Regions from separate parts of the Cupriavidus sp. FW305-27 genome, predicted to be linked through region 1. Evidence: riboswitches for the same ligand, from Rfam matches in the RefSeq annotation. Region 1 holds a riboswitch; the other holds the start of a gene.
The links. Region 1 has a riboswitch for glycine ahead of gcvT (glycine cleavage system aminomethyltransferase GcvT). Riboswitches for the same ligand answer to the same signal wherever they lie in the genome.
Positions count from the first base shown of each region.

Region 2: it holds a riboswitch for glycine, as region 1 does, so the genes downstream of both, AC3WRI_RS21560 (D-amino acid dehydrogenase) here and gcvT (glycine cleavage system aminomethyltransferase GcvT) in region 1, are expected to answer to the same signal.

Region 1 is NZ_JBYTAG010000030.1:55,723-59,126, forward strand. Features, by position in the region: gene AC3WRI_RS16300 (UvrD-helicase domain-containing protein) at 1-1,231, opposite strand, end outside; gene AC3WRI_RS16305 (YMGG-like glycine zipper-containing protein) at 1,515-1,742, shown strand; glycine riboswitch at 1,820-1,907, shown strand; glycine riboswitch at 1,929-2,054, shown strand; gene gcvT (glycine cleavage system aminomethyltransferase GcvT) at 2,153-3,280, shown strand; gene gcvH (glycine cleavage system protein GcvH) at 3,369-3,404, shown strand, end outside.
Region 2 is NZ_JBYTAG010000046.1:59,315-62,718, forward strand. Features, by position in the region: gene AC3WRI_RS21555 (TonB-dependent receptor) at 1-1,126, opposite strand, end outside; glycine riboswitch at 1,283-1,381, shown strand; glycine riboswitch at 1,382-1,500, shown strand; gene AC3WRI_RS21560 (D-amino acid dehydrogenase) at 1,557-2,825, shown strand; partial or broken gene AC3WRI_RS21565 (T6SS effector amidase Tae4 family protein) at 3,174-3,404, opposite strand, start outside.

The DNA.
Region 1 (3,404 bases):
GATCGTCGTCGGGATTGGCAATCAGGCGCAGGTAGGCGCAGATGTCCTTGATCTCGGCCTTGTCGAAGAAGCTCTGGCCGCCTGAAAGCACATAGGGAATGCGCTCGCGCCGCAGGATCTGCTCAAACAGCCGCGCCTGGTGGTTGCCGCGATACAGGATGGCGTAGTCGCGGAACTGCGCGCGGCGCTCGAACTTGTGCGCGGACAGGCGGAACACCACCGACTCGGCCTCGTGCTCCTCGTCGTTCATCGGGTGGATGGCGATGGGGTCGCCCATGCCGTGCTCGCTCCACAGCTTCTTGTCGAACAGCTTGGGATTGTTGGCGATAACCGCGTTGGCCGCTTCCAGGATGCGCACGGTGGAGCGGTAGTTCTGCTCCAGCTTGATCACCTTCAGGTCCGGAAAATCGGTCTGCAGCCCGCGCAGGTTGTCCAGCGTGGCGCCGCGCCAGCCGTAGATGGCCTGGTCGTCGTCGCCCACCGCGGTAAAGGCCGGCGCGCGCAGGTGCGAGCCGCCCGCCAGCAGCTTGAGCAACTGGTACTGGCAGGCGTTGGTGTCCTGGTATTCGTCGACCAGGAAGTAGCGCAGGCGGTTCTGCCACTTGAGCTGCACCGCTTCATTGCGCGCGAACAGTTCGGCCGGCAGGCGGATCAGGTCGTCGAAATCCACCGCCTGGTAGGCATGCAGCGTGGCCACGTAGTTGCGGTAGACCAGCGCGGCCTGGTGCTCGTCGGCATTGGCGGCCTGCGCGATCGCTGCCTCCGGATCGACCATGCCGTTCTTCCACAGCGAGATCGTGCCCTGCACGCCGCGGATCAGCTTCTTGTCGGTGGTGCCGAGCTGCTCCTGGATCAGGCCGAAGCAGTCGTCCGAATCCATGATCGAAAACTGCGGCTTCAGGCCCACGTGCTCGGCCTCCATGCGCAGGATCTGCACCCCGAGCGAGTGGAAGGTACAGACCGTCAGCTGTTTGAGCGGAATGCGCTTGCCCTCGCGCGTAGTCTTGCCCTCCATCAGCTTGCCGATGCGCTCCTGCATCTCCTTGGCGGCCTTGTTGGTAAAGGTGACGGCGGCGATATGGCGCGGCTCGAAGCCCTTGTCCTCGATCAGATGCGCGATCTTCTGCGTGATCACCCGGGTCTTGCCGGAGCCCGCCCCGGCCAGCACCAGGCAAGGGCCGTCCAGGTAGCGGACGGCTTCGGATTGGGCGGAGTTCAGGCCATGGGTCATGCGTGGGATGCGGTTGGAGGCAGGGAAATCGGCAGGAACAGCGGAAGGCCAGGCGGGACACGCCAGCACCCAAGAAACGGGCACGGCGGCAAAGCTGCCGATGTTAACACGCTGGCCGCGGCAGGTCAGTCAGCGCAAGCCGCGTTGACACGGCCGGTTGTGTCACCGGCGTAACACTTCGTAAAGGCCGGAGCCAATCGCGCAACCAAACGCTCTAACTAGTATGTCCCCCTGGCCTGCGCGGCGGGGTTGACATGCTTGAATCATCACATCGGAGCCAATAATGAAAACCCTGCAGACTTTGACCAAGGTGACCCTGATCGGCGTGACCGTCGCGGCCTTTGCCGGTTGCGCGGATATGACCCCGAAGCAGCGTAATACCGCCATTGGCGCGGGCGCGGGCGCCGTGGGCGGCGCCATCCTCACCGACGGTAGCGCGCTGGGTACGCTGGGTGGCGCGGCCGTGGGCGGCGTGATCGGTAACGTTGTCACCGACGACAAGAAGAAGTAAGCCAGACCACCGCAGCGACAGGTACGGCAGGCTCCCCTGGCCCGTTTGACAAAGGCCGGGGCCTCCCGTACATTGCGCGCATCCGACCGGGAGAGCGCGCATCGCCTGCGCCGCCGAAGGGGTATCACCCGAAAACTCTCAGGCACCACGGACCGATCGGATCGGCATGCAATATGCACACGATGCATGCCGAACTCTGGAGAGCGGCACCCGCCATTCGTGGCGAGCGTGCCCACCGAAGGGGCGCACGAGGACGGGGTCCGGCAGGATCCGCCTTGTAATCTCTCAGGTATCGAGGACAGAGGGGTCATCCGCCGCAGCGGATTGCCACGCCACATTCAGGCGCGGCGAGCGTTGCGGCGGATGGCCCTTTTTTGTTTTCGCCAACCGAGACTGCCCCAGAGGATTCCATGACGCTCCAGGCCACGCCCCTCAACGCCATCCACCGCGCCCTCGGCGCCCGCATGGTTGATTTCGGCGGCTGGGACATGCCGGTCAACTACGGCTCCCAGATCGAAGAACACAATGCTGTGCGCACCGACGCCGGCATGTTCGACGTGTCGCACATGTGCGTGGTCGACCTCGCTGGCGCCAATACCCGCAGCTTCCTGCGCGGCCTGCTGGCCAACAATGTCGACAAGCTGCAGACCCCGGGCAAGGCGCTCTACTCCTGCATGCTGGATGAGAAAGGCGGCGTGATCGACGACCTGATCGTCTACTTCTTTGCCGAGGACCACTTCCGCCTGGTCGTCAACGCCAGCACCGCGCTGGGCGACATCGAATGGATCCGCGCGCGCAATGCCGCCACCGGCAGCGATGTGACCATCACGCCGCGCCGCGAGGACGTTGCGCCTGCAGGCGTGCAGCCTCTGGCGATCGTCGCCGTGCAGGGGCCCAACGCCCGCACCAAAGTGTGGAGCACTTTCCCCTCGACCCAGCCGTCGGACACGCTCAAGCCCTTCAACGCCGCCGTGGTCCAGGACCCGGCCCTCGGCGAGATCATGGTGGCGCGCACCGGCTACACCGGCGAAGACGGCTTCGAACTGGTGGTGCCGGCCGAGAACGTCGCCGCCGTCTGGGAAAAGCTGAACGCCGCCGGCGTGCGCCCGGCGGGCCTGGGCGCGCGCGACACGCTGCGCCTGGAAGCCGGCATGAACCTGTACGGCCAGGACATGGATATCAACACCTCGCCGCTGGATGCGGGCCTGGCCTGGACCGTTGACCTGCAGAGCGAGCGTGACTTCACCGGCAAGGCGGCACTGGCCGCAGCCGGTTCGCGCCAGCAATTCCTCGGCCTGATCCTGCGTGACAAAGGCGGCGTCCTGCGCGCCCACCAGAAAGTGATCACGCCGGCCGGTGACGGTGAAATCACCAGCGGCACCTTCAGCCCGTCGCTGTCGCAGTCCATCGCCTTTGCCCGCCTGCCCAAGGATGTCGCCGTGGGCGATACCGTGCAGGTGGAGATCCGCGACCGCAAACTCAACGCGACTGTGGTTAAACTGCCGTTTGTGCGTAATGGCAAGGCACTCGTGAGCTAAGCGCTCACCCAACGGTCGCCCTCGCCTGCCGGCGCTTGCCGGGCAGGCATCACCCAACAAGAAACAAATCTGTATCCGGAGAACCTTCATGAATTTCCCCGCTGACCTCAAGTACACCGAGTCG
Region 2 (3,404 bases), on a different contig from region 1:
CATTGCGCGTACGCAGCGACAGGCCATAGAGCCAGCGCGCGTCCTCGCCATTGCTCGGGGCGAAGGCGTTGGCGGGAATCACATAGCGATAACCGCCGATATTCACGGGACCGCTCGACACAACATTGCCATCGGCATCGCGCAGGTAGCTGCCGGTGGCACTGGAGCGGTCCTGCTGCCAGTAGGCCGCGGTGAACTGCGCCTGCAGGGTATTGGTGATGTCGTAGCCGAGCTTGAGCTTGAGCTGGTCCTGCACGGTATGCGTGACGCCCTCGCTGTTCACGCCCATCACCACGCGCTCGCGGCCGGTCTGGTCCTGGTCGAAGTGCGCGCCGGTGACCGGCTTGTCGGCGGAAGTGGCACGGGCCGTGGAACGCGCCGCGGTATAGAAACTCAGCGGCTGGCTCTTGCTGTCCTGCCGGTCCACGCTGACCAGCCACGAGAACGGGCCGACGCGGTCGCCCACATAGGCGTTGGCGTGGACCCCGTTGAAGTTGTCGTGCGTGCCATACAGGCTGAAGCGCTGCGTGAACAGCTGCACGCTGGCATCGCCCTCGAACTTCTCCGGCGTGCGCGTGGTGATCAGCACCGTCGCGCCCAGCGAGTTGCCGGGATACAGCGCCGAATACGGGCCGTACAGCACATCCATGCGCTCGATCTCGGCGCTGTTGACCAGCGACCAGCGCGGCGGGAAGCTGAAGTCCGATCCCAGCAGGTTGGACAGCAGCAGGCCGTCCGCATAGACCAGCCCCCGCGCCGACTGGCGCGAACTGGTGCTGCGCACCGAGATGATCGAATTCATATCGCCGATGAAGCGCTTGCGTACGGCGAGGTTGGGCGCGTACTTGAGGGCGTCTTCCGTGTTCACCACATTGAAGTCGGCCATGCGGCGGCGGCTGATGCCGTAGGCCGGCGAGGGCGTGTTGGGCGGTATGGCCGGCGTCTCGGCGCGCTCCGACTTGGCCGAGACCACCACCTCCTGCAGCGGCTCGGGCGCGTCCACCACCTGGGCGGCGGCGACGGCGGGGCCCATCAGCACCGCCGAAACGGCCAGTGCAATGCGATTCTTCTTCACTGGAAAACCTTGTTGTCGTCTTTTTCGACTCACTCCACCTGAGCGCAGCATACGGCGCCTCTCCCCGAGAGCGAGCGCTGACATTTTATGGGGCACGGGGGCGCAGGCCGATGCGACATAGCGACGCGGGCGGCAGGCTGCCTAAGCGTTAACCCGCATATCCAACGTCGAGCCTTGTCACTACATTGCCCGGATTGGCGTCAAGCCAATGTGATGCAGGGAGAGACTGTCGCGGTGCCCGCCGCGGACAGCGCCGAAGGAGCAACCGCCCCGGAAACTCTCAGGCAAAAGGACCGGCATCACCAGTCAGTGCACTCTGAAGAATGCCGGACGCTATCGTCCGCCGGCATACCGAAGGAGCAAGCGCGCCCCGCCCTCGCGGCCGGGTGGCGTGAATCTCTCAGGTCCAGAACAGAGGGGGCGTCCGCCACGCATATTGCGTCCGGGCTCCCACCATCGACGTTCCTGGAACCTGCAGATCATGAAATCAATCGCTGTCATCGGCGGTGGCATCACGGGTGTCACCACGGCCTACGCGCTGGCCCGGCGCGGATTCTCCGTCACGCTGTTCGAACGGCACCGCTATGCCGCCATGGAGACCTCGTTCGCCAACGGCGGCCAGTTGTCGGCCTCCAACGCCGAGGTCTGGACCCACTGGTCGACCCTCGTCAAGGGCATGAAATGGATGCTGCGCAACGACGCCCCGTTGTTGGTCAATCCCCGGCCCAGCTGGCACAAGCTGTCCTGGTTCGCCGAGTTCATCGCCGCGATCCCCCACTACCGCCGCAACACCATCGAGACCGCGCGCCTGGCCATCGCGGCGCGTGAGCACCTGTTCGCCTGGGCGGCGCAGGAAGGCATCGATTTCGACCTGAAGAAGGAAGGCATCCTCCATATCTACCGCGACAAGACCGGCTTCGAGCATGCCGGCCGGGTCTCGGCACTGCTGGCGCAGGGCGGGCTGGAACGGCGCGCCGTGACGCCCGAGGAGATGCGCGCGATCGAGCCGACGCTGGCCGGCTCGTACTACGGCGGCTACTTCACCGAGAGCGATTCCACCGGCGACATCCACAAGTTCACCAGCGGCCTGGCCGCAGCCATCGATCGGCTGGGCGTGCGCTGCCTGTACGGCCAGGACGTGCGGGCGGTGAAGACCGACGGCAGGCGCGCCACCGTGACCGTGCAGGACGGCGCCGACACGGCCACCTCCACCTTCGACGGCGCCGTGATCTGCGCCGGCACCGCCAGCCGCGCACTGGCCGCGGGGCTGGGCGACCGCGTCAACATCTATCCGGTCAAGGGCTATTCAATCACGGTCAACCTGACCGATGAGGCCAGCCGCGCCGCCGCACCGGTGGTCAGCCTGCTCGACGACGAAACCAAGCTGGTCACCAGCCGCCTGGGCGACGACCGCTTCCGCGTGGCCGGCACCGCCGAGTTCAACGGCTACAACCGCGATATCCGCGCCGACCGCATCCGCCCGCTGGTGGAATGGGTGCAGCAGTGCTTCCCCGGCGTCAGCACGCGCAGCGTGGTGCCTTGGGCCGGGCTGCGGCCGATGATGCCGGATATGCTGCCGCGCGTGGGGCGCGGGCGTGCGGCATGCATCTTCTACAACACCGGGCATGGGCACCTGGGGTGGACTTTGTCGGCGGTGACGGCGGATATGGTGGCAGGGGTTGTCGACCAGCATCTCGGCGCGAGGGTGGCAGTCGCGGCGGGTGCGCCGATGGCATTGGCCAAGGCTTGAGTTCGCGGGTGTTTTCTCCCCTCTCCCATTTGTAAGATAGGGCCACCGTGCTCGAACAGCGCCGCGCCATGATGGAATCATGGCGCGGCGCATGTATACGCTTGAAAAATAGTGGATGTGTGCCCTATTTTCGCCCGGATGAATACCCAAGCCATCCACCAATTAATGAGGCTGCGACCATAGACACGAACCAGCCAACAAAGAACAGATTCGCTGCATGCTGATTCGTGTCGAACAAACTTCCTGTCCCGCGCAAAACTACAACGCCGAAGAGATATAACCCGCCCCAAGCAGCAAGCGTAGCCAGGACAGCACCAGTCATAGCGCCGATGACTGCTCTCAGTATCTTCATTTTACGGGGAAGAAAAGAATTGTTTTCGAGTTGCGAAAATCTGACCAAATACCCGGAACCACAATATTCAAACTTACTCTTAGACCAGTACCAAAGCCTGTGAGCCTTTCTCCATTCCATAAATCGATATGGCCTCCGCTAGCATTCCCTGCCACCTCTCCGTCACGCGTCCAATAGCCATCGAACATTATTATTCCGGTTCGCCCCTTTACCTTGCCCACCCAGTC